DNA from 2 places in the Stenotrophomonas sp. STEN030 genome. Region 2 is predicted to be linked to the other one. Evidence: predicted binding sites of a transcription regulator. Region 2 holds the regulator's gene; the other holds the start of a gene.

Region 1 (12,605 bases), on a different contig from region 2:
CGGCAATACCGGCAATGGCTTGCAGCGCCGGCTGCACGGGCGCGGTGCCACGCGCCTCGATGCCCGCTTCGTCCATGAATGCGGCGTAATAATCCCCAATCTTGCGGACTTCGCCGGGGTTGGCTTTGCCTGCTTCTTCCATGATGGCGCGGGTGTCGGCCAATGTTTTCTCTGCGATCACATTGAAGCTGCCATAACTGGAGCGATCGGCCGGTATCTCGGTGCGCTGCACCCATTGCCCATTGGCGAAATCGTAGAAGTTGTCGCCGGCGGCGACGCTGCGGTCCATGCCGTCGGCATCAAAGCCAAAGCTGCCCAGCTGCGGTTTGGCGGTGCCGGTGGCCGCTGCGGGTGTTGCGCTGCTATCAGCGGCGGGCGCGCTGGCGTCTTTTGCACAGCCGCTAAGGGCGAGTGCGGTGCCGATTGCCAGTACCAGGAAGGAACGTTGCAAAGCCATGACGATATCCAGAGGATGTGTATGACAAGTCTAGACCTCGAACCCCGTTCACAAAGATATTGATTCTGGCACTTGACGGATGTGCACAAGTGCGGGGAATGCGAGAAAATTGGTCACGCACTCTTCACGCCGACGGTGATTGTGCTGCATGCTTGAGCGAACGCGCTGCAGATGGTGTCTGGGGAGACATTGGCAGGGTGGAGTATGTGGTGTTCGCATGCGACCGTTGCAGGTCCCCACCTGCCGGTTCCTAGTTGTAGTGATGCCAGGACCAACATACGCAATGCCAGCTTTCCGCCTACTGATACGTTGGACTCACCGGTGACTCGGACGCCGGCTCATCCATTGCGGGTCATGATCATTGCCGGCGTGGCGGTGGGTTTGCTGTTGGCGGGCGGCATGATCAGCATGTTGTGGAACGACCGCAACAGCCGGCTTGAGGCGGCGCAGCGGCAGTCGGCCGCGCTGGCCAGCGGCAGCAGCCGTCTGTTGCGCGCGCAGTTGGTCACCTGGGAACGCGCGTTGCGCGGCACCGCCAGTGACACCAGGGAGTTCTATCGACAGGTGCCTGATCAGGCGCCTGCTTTGTTTGAGGCCAGTCTGCGTGGTGTGCTGGAGCGCAACCAGGACCTTGCTTCCATTACCTTGGTGGATGATCACGGTGTACCGCTATCGGCGGGGGTAGGCGACCTCACATTGCAGAGTTGGGTGGTTCCGGAAAACCGCCTGCTCAATGGTGGCCTCTATGTTGGTGCGCTGGAGCAGGCGCCCGACAAACACTGGGTGCTGCGTGCAGCCTTGCAGGTGCAACCGGGCCAGTGGCTGTTGACACGGGTTCGGCTGGGAGCGTTCCAGGAGGTGGTCAGTGGCCTGGATCTGGGCCGCGATGGCACAGCTTCCATTGGCAATCGTTACGGGCAGTTGCTGGCGCATAGCCGTGATCCGGAGCGCTTGATCGGCAGCCCACTGGCGAAGCCGATGCGGGTTCTGCCGCCATCACCGACGGTATTGAAACGCGGTGTGGTGACCAGCCCCTTTGACGGCCAGCGCCGCATCGCAGCGGTCAGCGTGCCAACAGATTTCCCGTTGAGCCTGTACGCCTCATTGTCCTACCGTGAGGTGATGGCTGGCTGGTATCTGCTGCTGTATGCCTCCATCGGCATCTATCTGCTGTATCTGGCCGGCTTTGCCTACCTGCTGTATCGGGTTGACCGCAGTACCCGTCACCAGCAACAGCTCAGCGAAGAGTTGCAGGCCGGCAATGCCGAACTGGCATTGGCACATGAAGTTGGCAAGGTCGGCACCTGGTCCATCCATGGCGAACGACCGATCGTGTATTGGTCGGCGTTGACCCAGCAGATGCTGTCCGTGGCTGGGCGCAGCACCTCGCTGGAAGGATTTCTGGCGCGGGTGCATGAGGAAGACCGCGCCTGGTTGAAGGACATGCTGGTGCGCGCGCTGGCCGGCAAGGGCGCCTTGAACGCGATGTTCCGGCTGCGCAGTGGCGATGGTTCCTTGCGCTGGCTGTCCGCGCGCGGTGAGCTGGTCGACGATGCGGGCGACAGCAAGCGCCTGGCCGGTGCAGTGGTCGACATCAGCGAGCGGGTCAACACCGAGGCGCGCGCGCAGGAGGCCCAGCGCCAGTTCCGGCTGGTGTTCGATCGCAACCCGGCGCCGTTCTGGATCTTCGATCTGATCACCCTGCGCTTCCTGGAAGTGAACCAGGCCGCGATCGATCAATACGGTTATAGCCGCGACGAGTTCCTGGCGATGTCCATCCTCGACATCCGCCCGACAGCGGAATGGGATGAGATCCGCCAGACCGCCGGCCGTGCCTTGAGTGGTGATCTGCTGGGGCTGCAGGTCAGCACCCACCTGCGCAAGGATGGCAGCGCCTTCCATGTACAGGGGCATTTCGCCAAGCTGGAATTTGCCGGCCGCAATGCCTGCCTGGTGCTGGCCGAGGATGTCAGCCAGCGCCTGCGTTACGAAAACGAACTGGCCTACCGCGCCAGCCACCATGCCGGCACCGGCCTGCTCACCGTGCGCGCTCTGTCCGAGCGGCTGGATGCTGGCAGTCTGGGCTACACCATTGCCCACGTGCAGTTGCGTGGCCTGCAGATGATCACCGATACCCTCGGCCGTGATGCCGGTGAAGAGGCGCTGCGCGCGGTGTCGGTGCGGCTGGGTGGCCTGGCTGCCCGCTATGGCCTGCTTGCGCACCAGCCAGCCGAGGACTTCGTGCTGGCGATAGAAGGCGAGGGCGATCCGCAGATGGCACTCAATGCCTTGTTGGCGGCGGTAGCCGAGCCCATCCGCGGCCGCGATACCTATCACCAGCTGGAAGCACGCATCGGTGTGGCCAGCTGCCCGCAGGACGGCGAACTGGCCGAGCAGGTGCTGGGCCGCGCCGCACAGGCGGCGCACGCCGCGCGCGAAACCGGTGTTGCCCTGCTGCGCTTCAATACCGGCATGGCGGCGCACTACACCGAGCGGCTGCAATTGGCCGGGCGCATCCACATGGCCATCGACCGCGGTGAATTCCTGCTGCACTTCCAGCCCATCATGGATGCCTCCGAAGGCAGTCCGGTGGCGCTGGAGGCCTTGCTGCGCTGGCCGCAGGCCGATGGCAGCTTCATCGCGCCGGGTGACTTCATCCAGTTGTGCGAAGACACCGGCCTGATCATCGCGCTCGGCCGCTGGGTGATCCACGCCGCCGCACGTGCGCAGAAACAATTGTCTGCCGCCGGCTGGCAGCACCTGCCGATCGCGGTGAATGTCTCGGCCGTGCAGTTGTTCAACAGTGACCTGGTAGGCGAGTTCAGCCGTGCCATGCAGGACCACGGCCTGGCCCGTGGTGCGCTGCAGATGGAGCTCACCGAGAGCGTGCTGATGCGCAATCCCACCCAGGCGCTGCAGACCCTTGGTCATCTGCATGCCAATGGCGTAGGCGTGGCACTGGATGATTTTGGTACCGGTTTCTCCAGCATGTCCTACCTGCAGCACCTGCCGCTGGACTCGCTGAAGATCGATCGCGGTTTTGTCAGCGATGTTGAAACCAATCCGCGCAACGCCGCCATCTGTCGCGCGCTGTTGTCGTTGGGCCACAGCATGGGCTTGTCGGTGATCGCCGAGGGCGTGGAGACCGAAGGCCAGCGCCGCTGGCTGGCCGCGCATGGCTGCGATCAGGTGCAGGGTTACCTGCTGGGCCGGCCGATGCCGCTTGAGCAGGTGCTGACCATGCTGGCAGACAGCCGCTCAGTCTGAGCGAGCGGCGTCTTCGTCCAGGCATTCGACCAGATAGTCGATGAAGCTGCGCACCTTGGGTGCCAGATGGCTGCGGCTGGCATAGACCGCATAGATGCCAATGGCCGGCACTTCCCACTCGGGTAGCACCGGCACCAGGCGGCCATCGGCCAATGCCTGGTCGATGATGAAATCGGGCTGGGCGATGATGCCCATGCCGGCGATGGCGGCTTCACGCAGCACCTCGCCGTTGTTGGCGCGCAGATGTGGCTGCAGCGCAATGCTGACCTCACCTTGTGGCCCTTGCAGCTGCATCGCTTCGCCGGCGGCGGAGTAGGTATAGGACAGGCACTCGTGCGCGGTCAGATCCTGAGGGCTGGCGGGCGTGCCGCGCCGCGCCAGATACGACGGTGCCGCGCACAGACGGACGCGGACCTGGGCCAGATGCCGTGCGATCAGATTGGGCGCCGGCTGGCGGGTGATGCGGATGGCCAGATCGAAGCCTTCCTCGACCATGTCCACCAGACGGTCGGAGAGCTGCAGATCCAGTTCCACCTGCGGGTAACGGGCGCTGTAGGCCGGCAGCAGCGCGCCCAGCCGGGCAATACCGTAGCTGACCGGCGCATTGATCCGCAGCCGCCCCGAGGGCTGCAGCGCTTGTGCGCCGACCGAAGCCTCCAGCTCATCGAACTCGGCCAGCAGCTGCACGCAGCGTTGGTAATAGGCGGCGCCGGCGCTGGTCGGGCTGACCCTGCGCGTGGTGCGGTTGAGCAGGCGGGTGGACAGGCGCTTCTCCAGCGCTGCGACCTGGCGGGTGACGGCGGCGGTGGAGATGTCCAGAGCATCGGCGGCGGCGCTGAAGCCATTGCGCTCGACCACCGCGACAAACACCCGCATGGCATCGATGGTGTCCATTGTTTCCGTTTCCGCAATAAAACGTTGCCGTCGAGATTATTTGTTGCCGGCGCCCCAGGCAATAACCTGTGTGCTCCCCAAACCCCGTCAGGGAGCCCACGATGAGCAGCAAGCTGCCTTCCCTCTACATCTCGCATGGTTCACCGATGACCGCCCTGCAGCCGGGGCTGGTTGGCCCGCGCCTGGTCGAACTGGCTGCCGGGATGCAGCGGCCGCGGGCAATCGTGATGGCCTCGGCGCATTGGCTGCATCGCGCGCCGCGGGTATCGGCGGCGGCCCAGCCGGAGACCATCCACGACTTTGGCGGCTTCCCGGAGGAGCTCTACCAGCTGCAATATCCGGCACCGGGCGCCCCGGCGCTGGCCCAGGACGTGGCCCAGCGGCTGGCCGATGCTGGCCTGCAGCCGAGCATCGACCCGCAGCGCGGGCTCGATCATGGCGCCTGGGTGCCATTGCGCTATCTCTATCCGGAGGCCGACATCCCGGTGCTGCAGGTCTCGATCCAGCCAGGGCTGGGCCCGAAGCATCAGTTTGCGATGGGGCGTGCGCTGGCACCTCTGCGTGAGCAGGGCGTGCTGTTGATCGGCTCGGGCAGCATCACCCACAACCTGCATGACTGGCGCAATTACCAGGACGGCAAGGAAGCACCTTACGTGCGCCCGTTCATCCAGTGGGTGGAGCAGAAGCTGGAGGCCGATGACGTGCCAGCCCTGTTCGATTACCGCCAGCAGGCGCCGTTCGCGGCGCAGGCGCATCCCACCGATGAACACCTGTTGCCGTTGTACTTCGCGATGGGTGCGGCCGGTAGTGATGAACTTGGTGCGCAGCGGATTGATGCCGGCATCGACATGGGATTCCTAGCAATGGATATCTACCGCTTTGATGGCAAGGCGTGATTGACGGCTGCAGGTGACAGTTCGGCGTGCAGCGCAGGCACCAGCGCTGCACGCTGAGTTATCTCGCGCTGACATGATGCGATTGCGAGCGACGATCGAGCACATCGATAGCAGCATCGCCTGATTGCTGTGGTAATTTCCCGGTATTCATCCGCCACTGCCAGTGTCGGCAGCCTGCTGTCGTGGTAGTGAATCCGTGGAACGGGCATGCACACGATTGAAGTAGTTCTGGCGATGCTGGTGGCGGTAGTCGCCAGCGGCTATCTGGTAAGAATCCTCCCCTTCTCATTGCCGTTGCCCTTGGTGCAGATCGGCTTGGGCGCGCTGATTGCAGGCGTGTTCAATCGCGGCCATGCGCTTGAGCCGGACATGTTTTTCCTGTTGTTCCTGCCGCCGCTGCTGTTCCTGGACGGTTGGCGTATTCCCAAGCAGGGCCTGTTCCGCGACAAGGGCGCGATCCTGGAGCTGGCGTTCGGGCTGGTGGTGTTCACCGTGCTCGGTGCCGGCCTGTTGATCCACTGGATGATTCCATCGATGCCGTTGGCAGTGGCGTTCGCACTGGCGGCGATCATCTCGCCGACCGATCCGGTGGCGGTCAGCGCGATTGCTTCGCGCGTGCCGATTCCCAAGCGACTGATGCACATCCTGGAAGGCGAGTCGCTGTTGAATGACGCCTCCGGTCTGGTCTGCTTCCGCTTTGCGGTGGCGGCGGTTATGACTGGATCGTTCTCGCTGGCACAGGCGTCATTGACCTTCCTGTGGGTGGCCTTCGCCGGCCTGGCGATTGGCGTGGCGGTGACCTGGAGCGTGTCCACCTTCCAGCGCTGGTTATGGCGCAGCTTCGGTGAGGAGCCGGGTGCGGCGCTGCTGGTCAACCTGCTGATTCCGTTCGCCGCCTACCTGCTAGCCGAAGAACTGCATGCATCGGGCATCCTCGCCGCGGTCGCCGCCGGCGTGACCATGAGCTATGTGGAGCTGACCGGTCGCATCAGCGGCAGCATGCGCGTGCAGCGCAATGCGGTGTGGAACATGGTGCAGTTCAGCTTCAACGGCATCATCTTCGTGCTGCTGGGCGAGCAATTGCCGGGAATCGTCGAGCGCGCTATCGAGACGATGTCGGAGACTGGTCATCACAGCGCGTGGTGGCTGCTGGTCTATGTGCTGGCGATCAATGCCGTGCTGGTGGTGCTGCGGCTGGTCTGGGTATGGCTGTCGCTGCGCTGGAACCTGCTGCGGGCGCGGATGCGTGGCGAAAAAGAAACCACCAGTACCTCGTGGCGGGTGGTGTTGGCGATGTCGGTGGCCGGCGTGCGCGGCGCGATCACCTTGGCGGGCGTGTTGACGCTGCCGCTGATGGTGCCCGGCGGCGAGCCGTTCCCGGCACGTGATCTGGTGATCTTCCTGGCGGCGGCGGTGATTCTGGTGTCGTTGGTCGGCGCCAGCCTGATGTTGCCGCGCCTGCTCAAGGGCCTGGAGCTGCCCAAGGACGACGATAGCCGCCGCGAGGAGGACCTCGCCCGCAGGGCTTCATCCAAGGCGGCCTTGGCGGCGGTTGAGAAGGCCCGGCAGGGCTTGGTCGAGGGCCAATCCACCGGTGCGGTGCAACTGCTCAACGATGCCGCGGCACGGGTGAGCCTGCTGTACCAGCGCAATCTGGAAAAGGGTCAGGGCCCGGATGAAGACCCGGAGAAAGTGCGGCGCATGGAGCAGGCCTATCGCAGTCTGCGTACGGCCGGCTTGAACGCCGAGCGCGAGGAGCTGTTCCGTCTGACCCGGCGCGGACAGGTGTCTGATGAGATCGCGCGCAAGCTGATCCGTAATCTGGATCTGCTGGAGACCCGGCAGAGGGATTGAGGGTGGTTGTTTTGGGTTCGCTTGTTAGAAGCTTCCCCTCACCCCAACCCCTCTCCCGTGAACGGGAGAGGGGCTAAAGCGGGCTTGCTTGCGCTCTGAAAGCCCCTCTCCCGCTCGCGGGAGAGGGGTTGGGGTGAGGGCAGGCTCTTAAGCTCTTAAACGTTCTTCAACTCAAGAAAATACGGCTCAACCGCACCCTTGATCTTCAAGGTCATCGGGTTGCCACGGCGGTCGCGGGCCTTGCCGGCCTGTACGCGGATCCAGCCTTCCTGCACGGAATACTCTTCCACGTCATCGCGCTCGATGCCGTTGAAACGGACGCCAACACCACGCTGCAGGGCTTCAGCATTGTGGAACGGACTCTGCGGGTTGATCGCCAAATGATCGGGAGGGGTATCGCTCATCGTGATTCTTGGGTGCAGGCCACCGTGGCCGACTTCTGCCGCACAGGATAACCGCTGCGGCCCTCGCTTCGGTTTTTGATGGCTTCCGTTGGCGGCCCGGGAGCGGCAAAATGCGCGCCATTACGTAGTGGAAACCGCCCCATGCCTGACAACAGCGCCGATTACGAAGACTCCGACGAACTGCGCCCGGATTTTGACGAAGACGACCATCCGGCGCGGGTCTGGAACCTGCTGTGGCTGATCAATCCGGGTGACGAAGACGCGGCGCTGCAGCAGTTCGACGCCTGGCGCGAAGCGCGCGCGGGCAACGAAGAAGACCCGAGCGACGAGCAATGGCTGTGGGATCTGAAGGACGCCATCGACTGGCGTTCAGGTTTCTATGTGGACTGGAAGGACACCGATTCCTTCGTTGCCGCGCTGGACGAAATGGCCGCGCGCTGGAATCTGAACATCGCCTGGGGCGGCGACTTCGATGATGAAGACTTCACCGACGACCTCGACGTGCCGATGTTGATGACCACCGCCCATGACCGCCTGCGCGAGCATGGTTACACGGTGTGGAACTGGAACACCGGTGGCGACGCCTACGCCGGCTGGGTGGCACTGAGCCGCGACGACGAAGCGATGCTGGCGCTGTGCTCGTTGCTGGGTGTCGAGGTTCGTCCAGGCAGCGACCCGTTCTAAGCCCGCAGCAACTGTAGTGCCGAGCCATGCTCGGCAGGGGCCTTACACGCAGTCTTGTAGGAGCGGCGTAAGCCGCGAAGCCGACAGCAATGAAATTGCAGCAATGCCTGCAATCGGATCGCCCACCACGTTCGCGGCTTACGCCGCTCCTACAAACCGTTGGTCAGGGCTGGTACAACGCCCGCGCATTGGCGATTACCCGCCGCATCTGAGCGCGATCGGTATGTCGCGATATCGCCTGCGCGCCCAGCGCGATGGCCCGCTCGCGCATTGGCGCCGGCACGTCGTAGTGCACGCCGCTGGGGCGGTTCTGGAAGGCTCTGCGTGGAATCCCGAGCTGCTGCGCCAGCGCATGCAGCTCGGGCAATGTGTCGGCCATCAGATGCGCCCAGCGCTCACCGCGCCAGGGATGTACTGCATCGTCGATATAGACCGTCACGTTCGGCCTTGGACTCAGGCCTTGGACTTGTCGTCGTCAGCCGGTACTTCTTCGGCAATCGCGATGGTTTCTTCCGCGACGTCTTCGGCAGCCGCTTCAACAGCGTCTTCGCCTTCGATGCCTTCAAACTCGGACACCAGACCAGCCAGGTAATCGTCGGCGGTCTTGCCTTCGTCAGCGGCCAGGTCGTCGATCATCTGCTGCAGCGCTCCGGAGTATTCCAGGGTGACCTTGCGGCCTTCCTTCTCCTGCACATTGGCAAGGTGCTTGAGCATGGCCAGCATCGGCACCGGGTTGTCGGCATTGCCCATGGTCTGGCCGCCGATGGCCAGCAGCCACTCGGTGCCCTGCAGGCCGATGGCAGCCACGACCTGGCCTTCTTCGTTGACCAGCACGGCGTGGTTCTGCACCGGCTGCTGGGCGTTCAGGCGCGAGAACGGGCGGCGCGGGGCCTGCTTCTTGCGCTTGTCGCGCTTGGCTTTGGAGAGCTTGGACATGATGTTCGGCTAATAGGAAAACGACGCCCATTGTAGGCGCAGCGGGCCCTTGCTGCCGGAACCGGGCTCAGCCGGGGCCGTCACTGACGCTGTCAGCCGGAGCCGCTGCGGTCGCCGCCGGGACGACGGTGGCCACCGGCACCGGCAGGCTGTCGGCCTGGTTCAGTGCCGCCGCTTCGGCTTCCTGGCTCATCACCACGATGCTGATGCGGCGGTTGATCGGGTTCTGCGGGTTGCTCTTGTCGAACAGCACCGAAGACGCCAATCCGACCACCCGCGCCACCTTGGCCGGGTCCATGCCGCCTTCCAGCAGCGCACGCCGCGCGGCATTGGCGCGGTCCGCACTCAGCTCCCAGTTGCCGTAGCCCACCTGGGTGGAATAGGCGGTGGTGTCGGTATGGCCGGTGAGGCTGATGTGGTTGGGCACCTGGTTGATGTAGCGCGACAGCTCCACCAGGATCGTCTGCGTATACGGCATCAGCCGCGCGCTGCCGAGGTCGAACATCGGCCGGTTCTGCTTGTCCACGATCTGGATGCGCAGGCCTTCCGGGGTGATGTCGAGCAGCAGCTGGTCCTTGAACGGCTCCAGCGCCTGGCTCTTGCTGATCGCTTCCTGCAGCTCCTGCTTCAGGGCTTCCAACCGCTGCTTGTCGCGCTCGCGCTCCTGTACCGGCGTGGGCACCGCTTCCTGCTGGTTCTGGAAGGGATCATTGCTGTTGCCGCGCGATACATCGGTGGCACCGCCCAGCTTGATCATCGAGGTGCTGGCGCCGCCGGGCCCGGCCATGCCCGGCGCCGGGGTACTGCTGCTGCCGGCCAACGGGCTGGGGTTGCGGAAGTATTCGGAAATCGCCGCGCGCTCGGGCTTGGTGGTGGCAGCCATCAGCCACAGCACCATGAAGAACGCCATCATCGCGGTGACGAAGTCGGCGTAGGCCACCTTCCACGAACCGCCGTGGTGGCCGCCGCCTTGGACTTTCTTCACCCGGCGTACGATCACCGTGGGTTTGGTCTCGGTCATGGCGTGCGCCTTACTTGATCGACTTCAGGTGCTGCTCGAAATCACTGAAGCCCGGGCGCAGTGCCGAGGGCACGGTCTTGCGGGCGAATTCCAGCGCGATCTTCGGGTTGTAGCCACGCAGGCAGGCCAGCAGCGCGGTCTTCACCGATTCGTAGATGCGTGCGTCCTGCTCGGCGCGTGCTTCCAGCGCCGCGGCCAGCGGGCCGACGAAGCCATAACCCAGCAGGATGCCGAGGAAGGTGCCGACCAGCGCGCCGGCCACGTGGGCGCCTACTTCCTTGATGTCGCCACCGATCGAGCCCATGGTGATGACGATGCCCAGCACCGCGGCGACGATGCCGAAGCCGGGCAGGCCATCGGCGACCTTGTTGAGCACGTGGGCCGGTTCCATCGCCTCGTGGTGGTGCTTTTCCAGCTCCAGTTCCAGCAGCGGTTCCAGCTCATGCGGCTCGATGTTCGAGCCGATCATCAGCCGCAGGCAGTCGGTGATGAAGTCCAGCAAGTGGTGGTCCGCCAGCACCTTGGGGTAATTGGCGAACACCGCGCTGTCTTGCGGGTTCTCGACGTGCTCTTCCAACGCCATGAAGCCTTCGCGGCGGGCCTTGTTGAGCAGTTCATAGAGCAGGCTGAGCACGTCCAGGTAGTCCTGCTGCTTGTACTGCGGGCCCTTGAACACGCTGAGCGTGGCCCGCAAGGTCTGCTTGACGGTCTTGAGCGGGGTGGCGATCAGGAACGCGCCGAACGAGGCGCCACCGATGATCACCAGCTCGTAGGGCTGCCACAGCGCGCCCAGGCGGCCATGCGCACCGACGTAGCCGCCCAGGACAGCGAAAATGACAACGAGCAGGCCAACGATGATAAGCATGGGGGCAGACAAGGGGAGGGGATATCCCGTTGTCGGCCGTCAGCGGAAAATCTGTAGCGCCGGGCGGCTCCTGTAGTGCCGAGCCATGCTCGGCAGGGGCTTTACCGGTAAGGCTGCCCTGTAGTGCCGAGCCATGCTCGGCAGGGGCTCTACTAGTGATGCTTCTGCCGAGCATGGCTCGGCACTACAGCTGACGCCATTGCTTACGCCGCTGGCTCTGCCTCGGCACCACCACGCTGCAGCGGGTCCGGGTACGGCTGGCCATTCTCGACAAACCCCAGCGATACCGAATTCAAGCAGTGCCGCTCAAAGGTCGGTGGCGGACCATCCGGGAACACGTGGCCAAGATGACTGCCGCAACGTGCGCAGACAATCTCGGTGCGGATCATGCCGTGGCTGATGTCGCGGATTTCACGCACGTGCGCCGGATCAAACGGGGCGAAGAAGCTGGGCCAGCCAGTGCCCGAATCGAACTTGGTGCTGGAGCGGAACAGCGGCAGCGCGCACAGACGGCAGCAGTAGACGCCGTCACGCTTGTTATCCAGGAATACGCCGCAGAACGGCGCCTCGGTGCCGTGATGCAGCAGCACGCGCTGTTCCTCGCTGCTGAGCCCGGCGATCAGGGCATCACGTTCGGCGTTGCTGGGAGGGGTTAGATCGAAGGCGGTCATGGCGCTGCATCCGTGGGACAGATATCAATGGTAGGGGCGGGCAGGGGCCAGTCCAAGGGCGCATTCATGGCGGCGCAAGCTGTGCCGGCGCATGCTCGGCTGGTGGAAGAACGGGAGAAGGCGATGAAACGGACTGCGTATCTGGCGCTGGCAGTGTTGGCGCTCGTGCCGTTGTTCGCACAGGCGCAATTGCAGCAGCCACCGTCACCCACCGCAACGCGTCCGGTGACGCTGCCACCGCCGTCGCGTCCGCCGGTAACGGTGCCATCGGACCAGCGGCAGGAGGATGTGCGGCCGCTGCCGCCACGACCGGTCACCAAGCCCAAGCCGACACCGAAGGTGAAGCCGATCAGCCAACCAGCGCAGCCCGTGCGGCCGATCTACGACAGCAAGGGCCAGCCGGCGCCGCAGATGCGCCAGACCAGTCCGGGCCGGGTATTGGATACCCGTACCAATCGCTATTACGACACCGTGCCCAGCGGTCTGGGTCAGCAGGTAGTGCCACCGCCTGCCGGCACGCGCTGACCATGTAGTGCCGAGCCATGCTCGGCAGGGGCTTCACCGATAGAGCGTCCATGTAGTGCCGAGCCATGCTCGGCAGGGGCTTCACCGATAGAGCGTCCATGTAGTGCCGAGCCATGCTCGGCAGAGGCTTC
Region 2 (18,975 bases):
GTCGAGCTGGGCTGTGGCTTGATGCAGACGCTGTACGGCAAAGCCGCCCATGGCGAGGGTGGTCAGCGTGGTCAGGGTGAAAGCAACTGCGAGTTTTCTGGCGATGCTGAGGTTGCGAAAGAACTCCATCTCTGACTCTCCGGATCGACTGCAGATTTGGGCGCTGCGCAGGTCGTTCTCCAACCGTCATTCGCACAGCGTAGTGTCTACGCCGCAAGCCTATGCGGGCGTTGTCATAGCCGATAACGGCGTTTTCTGACTGTGCTGTAGGGTTCTATCTGTCTGGAATTCTGAAGAATTCAGCACGGTGTTTAACGTAAACATCACATCACTTAGCCGTTCAAAGACATCATTAGAATTCGGTGACGGCGCCGAAGTAGGGAATGTGTCCCTACTCACTATTTCACAAAATTTCGGTAGCTCTCTTACGATCAGTCATGGCGCCTGATTTGAATCCAGAACCTCATCCGGCGGCATGACAGCAAATAAAAAGCCCCCGGCACTGGTTGCCGGGGGCTTTCAAGGGGCCTGGTTGGATCAGAACTCCTGCCAGTCTCCGTCGTCCATCTTCCGCACTGCCTGGCCACTACGTGCGCTGCTGGCGACCGGGCGCAGACGCTGTTGCGGGTGCTGCGCAACGGCAACAGCCGGCGCCTTGGCCGCAGGCTTGCTGGTGTTGTCAACGGCGATGCGGAACACCGCCACGGCCTCGGTCAGCTGGTTGGCCTGGTCTTCCATCGAACGTGCGGCAGCGGTGGCTTCTTCCACCAGTGCGGCGTTCTGCTGGGTGGTTTCGTCCATCTGCATCACGGTCTGGTTGACCTGGTCGATGCCGGCACTCTGTTCCTGCGAGGCCGCCGAGATCTCGGCCATGATGTCGGTCACGCGCTGTACCGAAGTGACGATTTCGTCCATCGTGGCGCCAGCCTGCTGCACCAGCGCCGAGCCTTCACCGACCTTGCCGACCGAGTCGTCGATCAGGCCTTTGATCTCCTTGGCGGCAGCCGCGGAGCGTTGGGCGAGGGTGCGGACTTCCGAGGCGACCACGGCGAAGCCTCGGCCCTGCTCACCGGCACGCGCAGCTTCCACTGCAGCGTTCAGTGCAAGGATATTGGTTTGGAAGGCGATGCCGTCGATGACGCTGATGATGTCGCCGATCTTTTTCGACGAGGCTTCAATCGCGCTCATGGTGGTGACCACCTGACCGACCACATTGCCGCCCAGGCTGGCGACGCCATGCGCGCCGATGGCGAGCTGGTTGGCCTGACGGGCGTGCTCGGCGTTCTGGCGCACGGTAGAGGTCAGTTCCTCCATCGAGGCAGCGGTTTCTTCCAGATTGGCGGCTTGTTGTTCGGTACGGCGCGACAGATCGCTGTTACCGGTGGCGATTTCGGTCGCGGCCAGGTTGATGCTGGAGGCAGCGTGTTGGATGCGGCTGATGATGTTGGTCAGCTGGCTGACGGTGGCGTTGGCGTCGTCGCGCATGTTGGCGAATACACCGTGGAAATCGCCCTGCATCTTCGCAGTCAGATCGCCGCGGGCAATGGCCTGTAGCAGCTGCGACAGTTCGGATAGGTTACCGTCGGTAGTTTCCATCAGCTGGTTGAGGCTGCTGACCATGTCGCGGAAATCGTGCTGGTAGGCATTGGCATCACCGCGCACCGAGAAGTCGCCTTGGGCAGCAGCACCGGCCAGACGTTTGATCTCGCTGTTGATACCCGACAGGCTGGCCTTGACTGCATCAACTGTCTCGGTGATGACGGCCTTCTCGCCCGGCAGGCGTTCGATGTCGAGGGACAGATCGCCGTTGGAATAGCGCTTGATGACATCCAGTGCCGACAGCAGCGTCTGGATGTGGGAGTCAACCAACGCATTGCTTTCCTTGACCATCACGCCGTAGTCGCCTGGGAATGCGGTCTCCTCCATGCGATAGCTGATGGTGCCGGTATCGTGTTGCTTGGCCATCTGGCGCTGGGCGCCGATCACCGATTGCAGCTGCGACTGCATGCGCTGCATGGAGCTGAGCAGGGCGCCGAGCTCATCATCGCGTTGCACGCTGACTGCGTTGTCGAGCTTGCCGGCGGCGATGTTGTCGGACAGTTTGACTGCCTCGTTCAGCGGTTTGAAAACAAACCTGCGCAGCAGCAGGAACAGTGCGCCGCACAGCAAAAGGGCGGCAACGATACCGACCACGATGATCGTCCACAGCAGGGCACGTGCCTGCTGCATCAGCAGGGCACGTGGAACCACCACGCCAAAGGCAAAGGTCTGCTCGGCGTTGCCTATCTTCAGCGGAACATAGGTTTCCACCATGTCCTGATCAAGGGCTGCATCGTGGTGCTGCTCGAAGCTGATCTTGCCGCTGGCGGTGTTGGCCAGCATCGCGCGGGTGTCCGCGTCGTCGGCCTTGCTGCCCACCTTGGCCGGGTCGCGGTCGGCGATGATGGTGGCTGCCGGCGACAGCAAGCGGACATAGCCTTCCTGCATCGGGCGCATTTTGGACAGACGGTCCTGCAGCGACTGCAGGGCGAAATCCACGGTGACCACACCCAGGAACTGACCATCCTGCACGATCGGGGTCGCCAACGTGGTCATCAGGATCTTCTTGCCGCCGATCTCGTAACTATAGGGTTCCAGCACGGAGGGCTTTTTGTTGGCGGCCGGCTGCAGGTACCAATCGCCGTCACCAGGCACGTCATAGCCGCGCAACGGTTCCTGCACTGGTGCGCCGTCCTGCCAGGCCCAGTAGCTCATGAAGCGGCCGCTGGCGTCGTGCCCCTCGGTATCGATATGGCTGGCATCTTCGCCATCGAAAGCCTGCGGCTCCCACAAGGTACCCACGCCCACCCACTGCGGATTGTTCAGTGCCTGGGAGTGCAGCACCTGCGCGGCACTCAAGCGGCTGAAGCCGCCCTGTTGGCGCAGTGCCAGAAAGCTGCGCGACAAGGTGTCGTTGGCTTCGAAGCCGCGGCCCAGTTCGGTGGAGATGCGTTGGGCTTCGAGCTGGGCGATGTTCTCAAGGCTCACCCGCGAGGCCGACAGCAGTGCTTCGCTGCTGCGCAGATAGATGAACAGCGCGGTGAGGCCGAATGCGAAAGTCGCGACCAATGCCGTTCCCAGCATCAAGCGCATTGCAATACTGCGGGTGAGGAAATTAGTGGGCAAAGACATGGGTTACTGCTGGCCTGGTAGGTAGGGGTTTGTCAGTACATCGGCATCTGCAGACGTAGCTGGAGCGTTTTCTTGCGCTGAATCGACGACGCCCCTATTCAGGGGCGTCGTTTGCTCGTGGACAGCTGACGATCAGAATTCCTGCCAATCACCGTCGTTGTCGATCCGTACTGCGGCGTTGCCGCGCTGCACCGGGGTGACTGCACGCAGGCGACGCGCAGGGGCGGGGGCTGCGGGAGCGAACGCAGCCTTGGCCTGCTGCGGCTGCGCAATAACTGCCTGCACGGCGTCGGTGCGGAACACCGCAACCGCCTCGCTGAGCTGATTGGCCTGATCTTCCATGGAGCGTGCGGCGGCGGTGGCTTCTTCCACCAACGCGGCGTTCTGCTGGGTGGTTTCGTCCATCTGCATGACGGTCTGGTTGACCTGGTCGATGCCGGCGCTCTGTTCCTGCGAGGCCGCCGAGATCTCAGCCATGATGTCGGTCACCCGCTGCACCGAGGTGACGATTTCATCCATCGTGGCGCCGGCCTGCTGCACCAGTGCCGAGCCTTCGCCGACCTTGCCGACCGAGTCGTCGATCAGGCCCTTGATTTCCTTGGCGGCAGCGGCCGAGCGCTGGGCGAGGGTGCGGACTTCCGAGGCGACCACCGCGAAGCCTCGACCCTGCTCACCGGCACGCGCAGCTTCCACTGCTGCGTTGAGCGCGAGAATATTGGTCTGGAAGGCGATGCCGTCGATGACGCTGATGATGTCGCCAATCTTCTTCGACGAGGCTTCAATCGCGCTCATCGTGGTGACCACCTGGCCAACGACGTTGCCGCCCTGGCTGGCCACGCCATGTGCACCGATGGCGAGCTGGTTGGCCTGACGGGCGTGCTCGGCGTTCTGGCGCACGGTGGAGGTCAGTTCCTCCATCGAAGCAGCGGTTTCTTCCAGGTTGGCGGCCTGCTGCTCGGTACGACGCGACAGGTCGCTGTTGCCGGTGGCGATTTCGGTGGCAGCCAGGTTGATGCTGGAGGCAGCGTGCTGGATGCGGCCGATGATGTCGGTCAGCTGGCTCACGGTGGCGTTGGCGTCGTCACGCATATCAGCGAACACGCCGTGGAAGTCACCCTGCATCTTCGCGGTCAGGTCGCCACGGGCGATCGCCTGCAGCAGCTGCGAGAGCTCGGACAGGTTGCCGTCGGTGGTTTCCATCAGCTGGTTGAGGCTGCTGACCATGTCGCGGAAATCGTGCTGGTAGGCATTGGCGTCGCCGCGCACCGAGAAGTCGCCCTGGGCGGCAGCGCCGGCCAGGCGTTTGATTTCGCTGTTGATCGCCGACAGGCTGGCCTTGACCGCATCGACGGTCTCGGTGATCACGGCCTTCTCGCCGGGCAGGCGTTCGATGTCGACGGACAGGTCGCCGTTTGCATAGCGCTTGATGATTTCCAGAGCCGACAACAGCATCTTGATGTGCGAGGCGACCAGCGTGTTGCTTTCCTTGACCATCACGCCGTAGTCGCCGGGGAAGGTGGTCTCGTCCATGCGGTAGCTGATCATGCCGGTTTCATGCTGGCGGGCCATCTCACGCTGTGCGCCGATCACCGATTGCAGCTGTGCCTGCATGCGCTGCATGGACTGCAGCAGCATGCCAACTTCGTCGCGGCGCGAGGCGTCGATACGGCGGTCCAGCTTGCCGGCGGCGACGTCGTCGGCCACGCGCACTGCATCAGCCAGCGGCAGCATGATTGCGCGGATGATCGCCCATCCCAGTGCGGCGGCCAGTAGCAAGGCGAGACCGAGGCCGATCACGATGGCGATCAGCGAGCGCTGGTGTGCGTTGCGTGATTCTGCAGTCTGCTTGGTCAGCTGCTCCTGGTTGTACTGCGTCATCTGCTTGAGCTGGTCGAACAGGGCGCGCCGCAGCTTGCGTGAGTCGCCGCTGGAGATGGCATTGGCGGTTACGAAGTCATCGGCAGTGATCGCTGCAGCGATGCGGTCGTGCGCTTCGAAGTAGCCTGCACGCAGCTCCTTCATCTTCTCGTACAGAGCCAGTTCGCTGGCGCTGTAGTCGGCTTCGATATCGTCATAGGCCTTTTCCGCGGCTTCGATCAGCTTGCGGGTGTCGGCCAGGCGCTTGTCATAGTCGGCCAATTGCTCGGGGTTGCCCTGGTAGTTGAGCTGGGCCTGCTCGAAGGTGCGGTATTCGCCGAGCTGGGCGCGCATTTCACCGAGCTGCTGGACTGCAGGCATCCAGTTGTCGTTGACTTGCTGTATCTGGATGTCGGCCACGTTCATCCGCCACAGCGCGAACAGCGCAAGCAGCAGGGTTAGCAGGCTGGTGCTGCAGAACGCAAGCACCAACTTTCGCGTGATCGACAGATTCTGGAACCACTTCATTGCAGACATCTCCGTAGGCGGGCATAGGGGGCGATCCACAGGTCCGGCGTTCCTGGGGAATGTCGTGCGGGCTGCTGGCCGCGACGGCGACCCAGGTTGGTTGACAAACCTGATTGCATTGCGATGCGGTATCGGCACCTCTGCGGTGTTCTTGAAGGCGTTCTATGGCTGTGATTCAGCCATCCGCAGTGCGAGGCAGTTCAGTGGCCAGCGCGGCTTCCTGCATGACAGCGTGCACAGCAAAACGCCGCACCCCACTGCTGGGTGTGCGGCGTCAGATGCGTGTTGCGGTGTGGTCAGGCAGCTTGTTGGGTACGCAGTGAGCGCACCAGTCCACCAATATCGACGATCAACGCAACCCGGCCATCGCCGAGGATGGTGGCGCCGGAGACGCCGCTGATACGGCGGTAGTTGTTTTCAATGTTCTTGACGACAACCTGCTGCTGGCCGATCAACTCATCCACTTCCAGCGCTATCTTCTGGCCATCGCCTTCGACCACGACCACCAGCGGGTCGGCCTGTGGATTGTCGGGATAGCCGTAGTACTGGCCCAGCGACAGGATTGGCAGGTATTCGCCGCGAACCCGCAACACACGGCCTTCGCCGGCCATGCTGCGGATGTCGTCTGGCTGCGGCTGCAGTGCTTCGAGCACGTAGGCCAGCGGCAGAATCAGGGTTTCGCCGGCAACCGAGACGGTCATTCCATCGAGGATGGCCAGTGTCAGTGGCAGCCGGATCAGCACGCGGGTGCCGGCACCGGTGCGGCTTTCCAGCTGCACTTCGCCGCCCAGTGCCTGGATGTTGCGACGGACCACGTCCATGCCGACACCGCGCCCGGAGAGGTCAGTGACAGCGTCGGCGGTGGAGAAACCGGGCTGGAAGATCAGGTCCCATACCTGCGCGTCGGTGGGGTTGTCTGGCACGCTCAAACCGCGTTCCAGTGCCTTGGCCAGGATCTTTTCGCGGTTCAGGCCGCGGCCGTCGTCGCTGACTTCAATGACGATATGGCCACCCTGGTGCGATGCGGCCAGGGTGATCGTGCCGGTCTCGTCTTTGCCGGCTTCGCGACGCACGTCCGGCATTTCCAGACCATGGTCGATGGAGTTACGGACCAGGTGCACGAGGGGATCTGCAATCTTTTCGATCAGGCCCTTGTCCAGCTCGGTACCTTCGCCGATGGTGCGTAGGCGGACCTGCTTGCCCAGGCGGCCGGAAAGGTCGCGGACCAGACGCGGGAAGCGGCGGAACACGGCGTCGACTGGCAGCATGCGCACGCCGATGACAGCTTCCTGCAGGTCGCGGGTATTGCGTTCGAGCAGGTCCAGACCAGCCAGCAGCTGCTCGGCGTGGGCAGGATCCAACCCGCCGGACACCTGCTTGAGCATGGCCTGGGTGATGACCAGTTCGCCGACCAGGTTGATCAGCGCATCGACCTTGTCGACGCTGACCCGGATCGAGCTTTCAGCTTCGTGCTGCTGGCCACTGGCGGGTGCCTTGGCGGCGGCCTCGGCGATGTTGGCAACGGCAGCGACGGGTGCTTCCACTGCAAGGCTGGGCGGTGCGGCCGGACGGATATCCAGCTCGCAGTCATCGACCACCCAGGCAAAGGTGTCTTCGATACGGCTGCGCGGCACCTTGCCGACCAAGCCCAGATCCCAGGCCAGATAGGCTTCCAGCGGATCGAGCTGATCGAAGCTGGGCAGGCGCGCCATGCGCGGTTCGACATGCAGGGAACCCAGGGTTTCCAGTTCGCGGATGATGCGCAGCGGATCGTTGCCGCTCATGAACAGCGACGGCGCTGGAGCAAACCCGATCTGCCAGGCGTCCGGGGTTTCTTCCTGTTTCACGGTAGCAACGGCGACCGGTGCATCACCGGCCAGCACGGCCTGCAGACGATCGGTTATCGCCTTCACCGCAGCCGGGTCGGCAGGCTGACCATGCTCGACTTCACGCAGCAAGGCGCGCAGTACGTCGACCGAGCCCAGCATCGCGTCGACTGCGTTGCTCTCGAGTGCGCGCTTGCCGGCACGCAGCTCATCGAGCAGGGTTTCCAGCACGTGGGTGAGTGCAGCGATGGCATCAAAACCAAAGGTGCCGGCGCCGCCCTTGATCGAGTGCGCGGCACGGAACACCGAGTTGATGACTTCGGGGTCGTGTTGGCCGTCTTCCAGTGCCAACAGGCCGGCCTCCATTGCATCCAGCCCTTCGCGGCTTTCTTCGAAGAAGGTGGCGTGGAAACGTTGCAGGTCCATGCTCATTGGCGCGGTATCCGATCGGTGGGGCAGGTGGGCTGATCAGCCCAGGACTTTCTGTACGGTGGCAACCAGCTGTTCTGGATTGAACGGCTTGACCAGCCAACCGGTGGCACCGGCGGCCTTGCCTTCGGATTTCTTGTCAGCGGCCGACTCGGTGGTCAGCATCAGCATCGGCGTGAACTTGTAGTCCGGCAGCTGACGCAGTTCGCGGATCAGCGAGATGCCATCCATGTTCGGCATATTGACGTCGGTGACCACGGCGTTGAAGCGCTGGCCCTTGGCCCGGCCCAGAGCGACCGCGCCATCCTCGGCTTCTTCAACCGAAAAGCCAGCCGAGGTGAGGGCAAAAGAGACCATCTGGCGCATTGACGCCGAGTCGTCCACCACCAAGATTCGTGCGCTCATGCAGCGTTCTCCACAGATTTCGTTGTGTCAGGGGTTGCTTCCAGACCAAGGGTCCGGAGGACACCGAGCAGGCGCGCGGCGTCACGGAAGGTATCGGTAGCGTTGTCAAAGACGGTGCCGTTGCCTGCTTGCTGGCGGGCCAGCACAAAGGCGCACAACACCTGCATTGCAGCGGTGTGCACGCGGCCCACCTGGCTGGCATCCACGCGCAACTCGCCCGTTTGCGGCAGGTGGGTTGCCAGGTGTTGTTTCAACTCGCTGGTGGACTCGATGCCGAGATCCTGCGCCAGGGCCACAGTGCTCATCGTTGCTCCGAACAAACGTTACTGGGAGAGATAGCGGCGATATGCCAGTGATCTTTAGCGCCGCGATGCGCTGCAGCAGATAGTGTTAACGGGCGCACGGTTTTTGGCTGTGCCCCCTCCCTTGCGCATAGCGCAGGGGAGGGTTGGGAGGGGGAGCTTTTGATCGGGTAGAGCCGAGCCATGCTCGGCTGGAGCCTTACCGGGAAAGCCTCTGCCGAGCATGGCTCGGCACTACCGCTGCCTTCAGCGCGAAAGGGAGGAGGAAATCAGCGCAGCAGGCGGCCGGCGTCCAACAGGATCATCGGTTGCTGGCCGATGCGGGCGATGCCACGGAACAGTTCGTTGGAAATCTGGCAGATGCGCGCGGTGTCCGGCGGCTCGATCTGTGAGTCGTTGAGGTTGGCGACGTCTTCGACCGCCGATACACGCAGTCCCAGTGTCTCGCCGTTCTCTTCCAATACGACGATGCGGGTCTGCGAGTCTTCCGGCGCGCTTTGCACGTCCAGATGGCGGCACAGGTCCATCACCGGGACCACCTGGCCACGCAGATTCATGATGCCGAGCATGGCCGGGCCGGTGCCGCGCAGGGCCAGCAACGGCACTGGCAACACCACTTCCTGCACCTTCAACAGCTCCAGTGCATAGGTTTGTTGGCCACAGCGCAGGCGCAGCCAGCGCGAGCTGCGCTCGGCGGCGCGGCGTTGCTGGGGGCTGCTGGCGGGACGCTGCGCCTGCGCTTGCAGTTCCTGCCAGGTGCTGGGGCGTGCGTCCGACGCAGGCTCAGGCAGGGTACGTACATTCGACGTGCTGCGCGGTGGTGCGACCGGGCTCGCGGGTAAACCAGCGGCAGTTTCAAACGCCGCCTGCAGATTGGCGCTGTCGCTATGGGCGAGCTTGCGACTTTCGGCCGGGCCGGTTTCGTAGATCACTTCGTCCGGCAGGTCATCCCAGGTAGGTGGGCGGCCGGCATTGGCGGCGCTGGTTGCCGCCATCGCGTCGTCGAACGCGGCCTGCAAGGCTGCGGTATCGCCGGGCGCAATGGCTGCCGGAGCGGGTGCAGGCACGGTGGCCGGCTTGGCTTGCGCTTCGGCCAGCGCGGCTTCGAACACTGCTTCCAGCTCAGCGCTGTCGCCTGGCACTTCGAAGGCTGGCGGTTTGGCAGGCGCTGCAGGTGCTGCGGCCACCGCGACGGGTACCGCTTCCAGCAGCAGCTCGCCCAGGTAGTCGTCGAGTACGTCGTTGCTCATGCGGCGCGCTCCAGCTGTGCGGCCTCGCTGAGCAGCAGCCATTCCAGTGCGTGACGGTAAGCCGCCATGCCGCGCCCCGGATAGTCGTCGCCAAGCACCGGTACGGTCAGAGCGGCAGGATTGCAGATGCGGGTGTCGACCGGAATCGCGTCTTCCCAGACGCGCTCACCGTGACGTTCCTGCATCAGCTTCAAGGTCTCGTTGCCGGCGCGGGTGCGGCGGTCGAACAGCGTCGGCAGCACCGAGATCGGCAGAGCGCGTTTGCGTGAGCGCTCGACCATTTCGCCGGTGCGTACCATGCCGTCCAGGCCGTGAAGGGCCAGCGGTTCGGCCTGGGTCGGAATGATCAGGCGATCGGCCGCAGCCAGCGCGTTGATCATCAGCAGGCCCAGCGTCGGCGCGCAGTCGAGCAGGATGTAGTCGTGCTGTTCGCCATGACGTGCCAAGGCCTGCTGCAGGGCCAGGCCCAGGCCGGGCTGGTTGGCACTGCGGCGCTCCAGGGTTGCCAGCGAGGCTTGTGCACACAGGTAGTCCAGCCCAGGAATGTCGCTGTGGCGGGCCAGTGCAGCGATTTCATGGGGCGGGGCGGCGAACAGCTCCTGCACGCCCTGAGGTACCGGCTCAATTGGTACGCCAAAGGCGCGGGTCAGCGAGGAATGGGGGTCCAGGTCGATCAGCAGTACCTTGTGCCCGCGTGCGGCAAGGCCGCGACCCAGCGACAAAGTGGTGGTGGTTTTGCCGACGCCGCCTTTTTGGTTGGCTATGGCCCAGATACGCATCATTGGACTCCTTCGATGACCGCCGGTACCGCGCTGCGGACGCTGCTTGCGGCAGAGCTGCCGCCGCTGCCGTCATCGCCGCTGGTACTGGCCGTGGTGTTGCTGGCAGCAGGCAGATCGGCCGCCGCTGCCGAATCGGCGAGGATGATCACCATCACCCGCCGGTTGCGGTTGCGCCCTTCGGGCGCATCGTTGCTTTCGCGTGGGCGGAACTGGCCATAGCCAACCATCGCCAGCCGTTGCGGTTGTACGCCGTGGTCGGCGAACAGGTGCACAACGCTCGCCGCACGCGCGGCCGACAATTCCCAGTTGGATGGGAACTGCGCGGTGGCGATCGGCAGGTTGTCGGTGTGGCCTTCCACGCGCACGCCATTGGGCGCGTCCAGCAATACATCGGCCAGCGTGCCCAGGGTTTCGCGGGCACCGACATCGAGCGCGGCCGAGCCGGTGACGAACAGGATGTCGCTGTTGATCTCGACCTCGATCCACAGCTCGGTGCGACGCACGGTGATGACGCCCTGCTTGACCAGCGGGGCGAGGGTTTTACTCAGGCGATCAGCGATCTGGTTGAGCTGGCGTTCGGCGCGCTGCAGCTGTTCCTGGTTGTGCGCTGACACCGGCATGCGCATATGCGATGCCATCGACGGCAGTTGGGTGGGGTCGGCCAGCGCCCCTCCGGTCATGCTCGGCGCACTGATCACCGAAGGCGAATCATAGCCACCGCCCTGTAGCTGCTTGTTGCCTACCTGTACCTGGCTGATGGTGCGCGGGGCACCGCCAAAGGCGGTGGTCAAGGCATCAGCCATGACCCGGTATTTGCCTTCGTTCAATGACGAGATCGCGTACATCACCACGAAGAACGCGAGCAGCAGCGTCATCAGGTCGGCATAGGGAATGGCCCATGCTTCGTGGTTGGCGTGCTCTTCGTGGTGCTTGCGACGGGCCATGGTTCAGTTCACGAAGCCGGCCAGGCTGTTTTCGATATTGCGCGGGTTCTCGCCCTGGGCAATGGCGATCAGGCCTTCGATGACCATTTCACGCTCGCGGCAGCTGTTGGCAATCACGCCCTTGAGCTTGGCCGATACCGGCAGGAACAGCAGGTTGGCCGAGGCGATGCCGTAGATGGTGGCAGTGAAGGCAGCGGCGATGCCATGGCCGAGCTTGCTCGGGTCGGCAAGGTTCTTCATCACCGCGATCAGGCCGAGCACGGCTCCGATGATGCCCAAGGTGGGAGCGTAGATGCCCATGCCCTCGAACACCTTGGTGGCGGCCAGGTCCTGCTGTTCCTGGCTGCCGAGTTCGATTTCCATCATGTGGCGGATGGTGTCCGGCTCGACGCCATCGACCACCAGCTGCAGGCCTTTGCGGATGAACGGGTCATCCTGCAGCTCCACCTGCGGCTCCAGGCCGAGCAGGCCCTGGCGACGAGCGATATTGCTCCAGTCGACGATCTGCTGGACCAGTGCGCGGCGATCGCTGGCTGGCGGGCGGATCACCCAGCGCACGATCTTGAAGGCATGTTTGAACACTGCCGGCGAGGTGTGCAGCAGGATTGCCGCCAAGGTGCCGACAATGACGATCACGAAGGCAGCAGGTGACCACAGCGAGGACAGGCCAGCGCCTTTGAGGATGCTGCCACCCACCAGAGAGGCGAGGGCGAGGAAAAGTCCAATGATGCTGAGTCGGTCCATGGTGCGTATATCGGCCTCGTTGTAGCGGTCTTGAATCAATGAGCGGTGCTGCTGTTTGCTTTAGCCCCTCTCCCGCGCGCGGGAGAGGGGTTGGGGTGAGGGCGCTTTTGCTTTAAAAGCTAAAAGCGCCCCTCACCCGCCCTGACTTCGCAGGGCACCCTCTCCCGCAGGCGGGAGAGGGGATGCTTGATCGCAGGATCTAATGCGGGGTCTGCTGCATCGCTTACCCCTGCACCCCACGCAATCCATCCACATCCAGAATCAAGGCCATCCGTCCATCACCAATCAAGGTAGCGCCGGCATAGCCGTTGAGGCCGCGCAGCGCACGCGGTAGCGGCTTGATCACCACTTCCTCGCGGCCGCGCACCTGATCAACCACCAGGCCGAAACGGGCTTCGCCCATCTGCAGCACAACAATGGTCAACAGCGTGGACGGTGCCGGGGTAACACCCAACCATTGACGCAGGTCCAGCAGGGCCAGCGTGTGACTCTTGCGATCCAGCACGGCACGGCCGTCAAACCAGCCCAGCGAGGTGGCCGGTGCATGCAGCACTTCCATTACCCGTGCCAAGGGCAGGGCGTAGACGTCTTCGCCAGCCTGTACCAGAAGGGTTGGCAGGATCGCCAGGGTCAGTGGCACGCGGATCAGGAAGCGGCTGCCACGGCCCAGCTCGGATTGGATCTGGATCTGGCCGCTGAGCTCGCGGATGCGTGACTGCACCACGTCCATGCCGACGCCACGGCCGGAGATGTCGGTGACTTCCTGTTTGGTCGAAAAACCGGGCAGGAAGACAAGATGCAGACACTCTTCGCTGGTCAGGCGGGCGGCGGCTTCCGGGTCGAGCAAGCCCTTGTCGCGGGCCTTGGCGCGCAGTCGCTCCGGGTCGATGCCGGCGCCGTCGTCCTGGACTTCGATGCTGACGTAGTCGCCTTCCTGCTGAGCGGACAGGCGTACCCGGCCCATTCGCGGCTTGCCTTGGGCTTCGCGCAGATCTGGCGATTCGACGCCATGGTCGATGGCGTTGCGGACCAGATGCACCAAGGGGTCGGCCAGCGCTTCGACCAGGTTGCGGTCCAGCTCGGTATCGGCGCCGATCAACTCCAGATCGACTTCCTTCTGCAGTGAACGGGCAACATCGCGGGCAACTTTCGGGAAGCGCGAGAACACCTTGCCAACCGGTTGCATGCGGGTACGCATCACCGCTGATTGCAGGCGTGCGGTGGCGATGTCCAGGGTGGAGACTGCGCGGTCAAGTTCTTCGTCCTTGAGGCGCATGCGCAGGGTCTTGAGCCGGTTGCGTGCCAGTACCAGTTCGCCGATCAGGTTGACGATGGCGTCCAGGCGTTTGGTGTCCACGCGCACGGTGTGCTCGGGCTCAGCAGCCTTTGCGACAGCCGGTTTGGCTGCGCCTGCTACGGGGCGTGCGGGTGCGAGGGGTGCCGCGGGCGGCTTGGGCTTGGGCGCAGCAGGAATCGGCTGCACAGCGACAGCTCCGGGTGCGGCACCGCCATGCAGCTTGTCGAGCAGGGCTTCGAATTCGTCTTCGTCGATCAGGTCATCGCCGGCCTTTGCGGCTGCAATGGGTTGGGCACCGGGGGTGCCGCTGCCATGCAGCTGGTTGAGCAGGGCTTCGAACTCGTCTTCGCTGATCAGGTCGCTGTCGCCGGCTGCGGCAACGGGTTTGGCCGCTACGACAACCGGTGCAGCACTCACATCGAACTGGGCGATCAGCGCAGCAGGTGCATGCTCCGGCTCAGTGCCGGACGACACCGCATCGAGCATGGCCTGCAGCCAGTCCAGCGATTGCTGGGCGGCGTCGAAATGATGCGCCAGCAGCTCGGCTTTGCCGGCGCGGGCCATGCCGAGCGTTTCCTCGGCGGCGTGGCACAGCTCCACCATTGGGTGGATCGCCAGAAAACCGGCGCCGCCTTTGAGGGTGTGAAAACCACGAAATACGGCGTTGAGCTGCTCGCTGTCGTGCGGTGCCTGTTCCAGCGTCACCAGCTGTTCGCCGAGGCGATCCAGGATCTCCTGCGCTTCGAGGATGAAGTCGGCGGCGATGTCGTCGGCAAAAGCACTCATGACTTACAGCCCCAGGTCCGAGAGCAGGTCGTCTGCGTCCACCTGCGACACGGCGTGGCGGTCCAGGCCATTGACGGCCGGGCCAGCCAAGCCCTGGTTGCGTGTGTCTTCTTCCGGCGGCGGCAGGCCAAGCGCGCCGAAACCTTCATGCACGCGACGGACGATGCCAACCACGCGGCGGATGATCTGCCCGGTCAGGTCCTGGTAGCTCTGGGTCAGCGCTACTTCGGTGAGGTTGTGGCGGATGCGTTCGAGGATTTCGCCCTGTTCGGCATTCAGCCCGTCCGCACGCAGGCGCTCGGTCAGTGCACGGCATTCCTCGGCCAGATCCAGCGTCCGATGGGTGGCCTGCTCGGTCATCTGCACCACATGGTCCAGACGCGCACAGGCGTCATCCAGCTCGCCGGCTTCGCTGGACACGCTGGGCAGTTCGCCCAGTGCCTGGCCCAGTTCGCGTGCCAGCCGGCCCAGCCCGGACATCATCGGCTGCGCGCGCAGGGCGGCCAGCGCGTCGATTTCCCGGCGCCAGCCGGCTTCGTCGCCGCTTTCCAATGCTGCCAGTGCGTCCTGCAGGCGTTGCACCAGGGCTGTTTTGTCGCTCAATGCTTCGCCGAGCTGGTTCATCAGGCGCTCGCTGCCAGGCGTTCGAAGATCTTGCCGAGCTTCTCTTCCAGCGTCTGCGCGGTGAACGGCTTGATGATGTAGCCGTTCACACCGCTCTGTGCGGCCTCGATGATCTGCTCGCGCTTGGCTTCGGCGGTGACCATCAATACAGGCAAGGTCTTGAGCTTGGCATCATTGCGGATCGCCTTGAGCAGCTCGATGCCGGTCATCACCGGCATGTTCCAGTCGGTGACGACGAAATCGAACGACTGCGTCTGCAGCATCGACAGCGCGGCATGCCCGTCCTCGGCTTCGGCGGTATTGGTGAAGCCCAGATCGCCGAGCAGGTTCTTGACGATGCGGCGCATCGTCGAGAAGTCGTCAACGATCAGGATGCGCATGTTTTTGTTCAAAAGACTTTCCTCTTCATGGTTCTTCGAGCCCGGCGTCGGCCGCCTCGAAAATCTTCAGTCGGCCGCGCAGACGCAGCGTGGCCTGGCCGTGGATCTGACAGACGCGGGATTCGCTTACGCCCAATACCGCGCCAATTTCTTTCAGGTTCAATTCCTGCTCGTAGTACAGCGACAACACCAACTGCTCGCGCTCGGGCAGTTGGCCGATGGCCTTGCCCAGCTCGGCGCCGAACTGGCTGCGCTCCAGCACCTGCTGCGGGTTGGGACCGCCGGTGGTCGGGGTGTCCAGCTCGCCCTGGTCTTCGATGCGTGATTCCAGGCTCAGCACCTGACCGCGTGAGGCGTCTTCGACCAGACGCATGTATTCGGGCAGCGGCAGCTCCATCGCTTCGGCTACTTCGCTGGCGCTGGCCGAGCGGCCGGTGCTCTGCTCGAGGCGGCGGATGGTGGCGGCGGCATCGCGGGCGCGGCGGTGCACCGAGCGTGGGACCCAGTCGCCGCGGCGGATTTCGTCGATCATCGAGCCGCGGATGCGGATCGATGCATAGGTTTCGAACGAGGCGCCCTGTTCGGCGTCATAGCTGCGCGAGGCCTCGATCAGGCCCATCATCCCGGCCTGGATCAGATCATCGACCTCGACGCTTGCGGGCAGGCGCGCGGCCAGATGGTGGGCGATGCGGCGGACAAGGTCGGCGTGGCGGGCGATGCAGTCATTAGCCGCACTGCGCTGGACTTCACGGTATTGGGCGGCTGCATTGTTCATGCCTTCACCTTCTGCTGGATGATGCGTTCCAGGAAGAACTCAACGCCGCCGCGCGGGGCGGTTGGGGCTTGCCAGCGCGCGGTGCGACGGGCGATTTCGTTGATGGCCAGCGAGGCTGGCGCGGAAGGATAGAGTTTGACCACCGGCTGCTGGCGCTGCACCGACAGGCGCAGCCAGTCGTCCTGCGGCACGCAGCCCAGGTAGTTCAGCGACACATCGATCAGGAACTTCTCGCAGACCCGCACCAGCTTTTCGTACAGGGCGCGGCCTTCGTTGGGGTCGCGGACCATGTTGGCCACCACCTGGATGCGGTCCACGCCGCGTTCGCGCGACAGGACCTTGATCAGCGCGTAGGCATCGGTGATCGAGGCCGGCTCGTCGCAGACCACCACAACGGTGTCCTGGGCGGCCTGGCAGAAGGTCAGTACGCTGTCGGTGATGCCGGCGGCGGTGTCGATGATCATCACATCGAGCTCGCGTTCGAGCTCGGAGAACACGTTGACCAGGCCGACGTGTTCGGCTGGCTGCAGTTCAGCCATATGCCGACGGCCCGAGGCGGCCGGCACTACCAGTACGCCGTTGGGGCCTTCCATGATCACTTCGTCCAGCGTGGCGCGCCCGGCGACCAGGTCGGCCAGGGTGTGCTTGGGCTGCAGGCCCAGCACCACGTCGATGTTGGCCAGGCCCAGGTCGGCATCCAGCAGCAGGGTACGTTTGCCCATGCCTGCCAGTGCCACAGCCAGGTTGGCCGAGACATTGGTTTTACCTACACCGCCCTTGCCGCCGGTCACCGCGATGGTGCGCACCGGGCCTGCCGGTTCGTGCCGGGTAGCCGACAGGGGGAAGGTGTTGGTCAGCTTGGCGTACTCACGCGACTGCATTGTTCAACTCCGTGTTGCAGGGCATATCGGCCGCGCGGCGCAAATCTTCAAGGCGAAGTACGAGATTTGCGGCGGAGGCCCGATAAAGGTCTTCCGGAACGTCCTGGCCGTCGGTCACCCAGGTGATCGGCAGGCGGTGATCGACCGCCACCGACAGTGCCGAACCGAAGCGGCCGGTCTCGTCCAGCTTGGTCAGCACCACGCCCTGCGGGTTGGCAGCGCTGAAGCGGCGGACCACTTCGTCCATGTCCTGGAAGGCGGTATTGGCCGGCAGCACCAGCAGGGTGCGGATCTGGCCGGCGGCGCGCAGCCACTGCAGCTGGGCGGTCAGGGCGCGGTCGCGCTGGCCGAGGCCGGCGGTGTCGATCAGCACCAGCTTGTAGTCGGCCAGCTTCTGCAGCAATTGGTTGAGGTCGGTGCCGCTATTGGCCTCGTGTACGGCGATGCCGAGCTGGCGGCCGAAGCCGTACAGCTGCTCGCGGGCGCCGATGCGCTGGGTATCGGTGGTGACCAAGGCCACGTCACGGGCGGCATGGGCTTCGGCGAAGCGCGAGGCCAGCTTGGCGATGGTGGTGGTCTTGCCGGCGCCGGTGGGGCCGACAAGGGCGATCACGCCGCCGGTTTCCATCGGATCGACGGGTGCGATCGGCAGCTTCTTGGAAATCAGCCCCAGCATCAGACCGCGGGCGCGGCTGGGGTCGATGTCGGCCGGGATCTGGGTGGCGACGTCGCGGGCCAGGCCAGCGTCGAAGCCGTATTCGTCCATCAGGTCCAGTGCATTGGCGCGCACCGCGCTGCCGCGCAGGCGCTCGTCGGTGAAGCGATTCATCTCGCGCTCGATCAGGTGGCGCATGCCGGCCACTTCCTGGCGCAGCTGGCTGAGCTGTTCGTCATCGCGGGCGATGACCACTGGACTGGTGGACATCACGCTGATCGGTGCGGTGACGACCGCTGCTGCGGCGGCGGTGTCGATGGCGACGACGACCGGGGCTTCAGCCGGCTGCTGTGCCGTGAATGCAGCGACCGGTGCAGCGATCGGCGCGACCTGCTCGATGGCAGGTGCCGCAGCGGCGATGGTGAGCATCGGCGCAGCAGGAATTGCGGGGATGGCCACGGCAACGGCCGGCTGCAGTGGGGCCAGCTCCGGTTCCGGCGGATCGATGACAAAGCGGGCACGCTCAACCGGTGCTGGCGGCGCGATTGTGACGGCGGCAATTGCGTCGGCAAAGCTGGCCTGCTGGGTTACCGCCGGTGCAGCAGCCAGCGGTGCGATGGCTGCGGCACTGCCGACGGGACGGAAAGCCGGCACTACCGGCAGTTCGTCGGCGCTGGCTGGCTGGGTCGCAAAAAAGGTCTGCGAGACCGGGGCGCGCGCGGCGACCGGCTCAACCTCGGCAGACCTGAGCAGGCCGGCGAAGCGGCTGCCCGGGGCCAGCTCGATGCTGTTGTCGATGGAGCGGCCGGTGGCGCCAACCGCCGAGCGCGCCAGTGCGGCGACGGCCGAGGTGGTGGCGGTGACCGGTTCCGGCTCCGGTGCCTTGCGGCGGGTCATCGCGGCCATGATGGCTTCGGCGGCACTGCGCGGCTTGGGCGGGGCCGGTGGGGCTGGACGGCTGGCTTCCAGCGCCTGCTTCACTGCGGTCTCGTCGTAGTGCGCTGCCGCCACAATCTCCACACCTTCCTCGATCCGACGGTTGGACAGGATCACGGCATCGGGGCCGTGTTCCTTGCGCACGAGGTTCATGGCGGTGCGCATGTCAGCGGCGACGAAACGTTTGATCTTCATGCTTTGGTACCGGGAGTGAGGCTGCGGCGAAGGAGTGGCGTTGGCGATGTCGAACATGGCGTGGCGGGCTCCTTCTTGCGGAATGGGTGCGGTGCAGCAGGTGTCTGGTTTCCGTCACCGGCATTGCTGCCGGTGTCGGCTTTCGGGCTGCCTCAGCTGATCGTGCCGACCAGCTTCAGGCGTTTGTCTTCCGGCACTTCGCTGTAGG

Evidence for each region. The regulator FliA, encoded in region 2, starts transcription of late flagellar genes. The targets are predictions, from matches to a motif close to TAAAGTTTNNCNNNCNNNGGCCGATAA.
Region 1: a site for FliA is predicted at 11,308-11,334, ahead of motA (flagellar motor stator protein MotA). Genes of this name have one in related genera too.

The regions. Positions count from the first base shown of each region.
Region 1 covers NZ_JBRREB010000076.1:1,818-14,422, forward strand. The annotation lists gene ACVOLR_RS18640 (M13 family metallopeptidase) at 1-457, opposite strand, end outside; gene ACVOLR_RS18645 (bifunctional diguanylate cyclase/phosphodiesterase) at 812-3,724, shown strand; gene ACVOLR_RS18650 (LysR family transcriptional regulator) at 3,716-4,618, opposite strand; gene ACVOLR_RS18655 (DODA-type extradiol aromatic ring-opening family dioxygenase) at 4,720-5,514, shown strand; gene ACVOLR_RS18660 (Na+/H+ antiporter) at 5,722-7,368, shown strand; gene ACVOLR_RS18665 (DUF3297 family protein) at 7,524-7,772, opposite strand; gene ACVOLR_RS18670 (DUF6630 family protein) at 7,914-8,456, shown strand; gene ACVOLR_RS18675 (DUF4031 domain-containing protein) at 8,620-8,895, opposite strand; gene ACVOLR_RS18680 (hypothetical protein) at 8,910-9,392, opposite strand; gene motB (flagellar motor protein MotB) at 9,460-10,413, opposite strand; gene motA (flagellar motor stator protein MotA) at 10,424-11,278, opposite strand; gene msrB (peptide-methionine (R)-S-oxide reductase MsrB) at 11,482-11,949, opposite strand; gene ACVOLR_RS18700 (classical arabinogalactan protein 4) at 12,073-12,474, shown strand.
Region 2 covers NZ_JBRREB010000013.1:66,275-85,249, forward strand. The annotation lists gene ACVOLR_RS06590 (methyl-accepting chemotaxis protein) at 1-129, opposite strand, end outside; gene ACVOLR_RS06595 (methyl-accepting chemotaxis protein) at 538-3,171, opposite strand; gene ACVOLR_RS06600 (methyl-accepting chemotaxis protein) at 3,304-5,556, opposite strand; gene ACVOLR_RS06605 (chemotaxis protein CheA) at 5,853-7,814, opposite strand; gene ACVOLR_RS06610 (response regulator) at 7,851-8,216, opposite strand; gene ACVOLR_RS06615 (STAS domain-containing protein) at 8,213-8,521, opposite strand; gene ACVOLR_RS06620 (chemotaxis protein CheW) at 8,788-9,768, opposite strand; gene ACVOLR_RS06625 (ParA family protein) at 9,765-10,547, opposite strand; gene motD (flagellar motor protein MotD) at 10,547-11,494, opposite strand; gene ACVOLR_RS06635 (flagellar motor protein) at 11,498-12,238, opposite strand; gene ACVOLR_RS06640 (chemotaxis protein CheA) at 12,462-14,321, opposite strand; gene ACVOLR_RS06645 (protein phosphatase CheZ) at 14,325-14,945, opposite strand; gene cheY (chemotaxis response regulator CheY) at 14,945-15,337, opposite strand; gene ACVOLR_RS06655 (RNA polymerase sigma factor FliA) at 15,351-16,100, opposite strand; gene ACVOLR_RS06660 (MinD/ParA family ATP-binding protein) at 16,097-16,981, opposite strand; gene ACVOLR_RS06665 (AAA family ATPase) at 16,968-18,767, opposite strand; gene flhA (flagellar biosynthesis protein FlhA) at 18,920-18,975, opposite strand, start outside.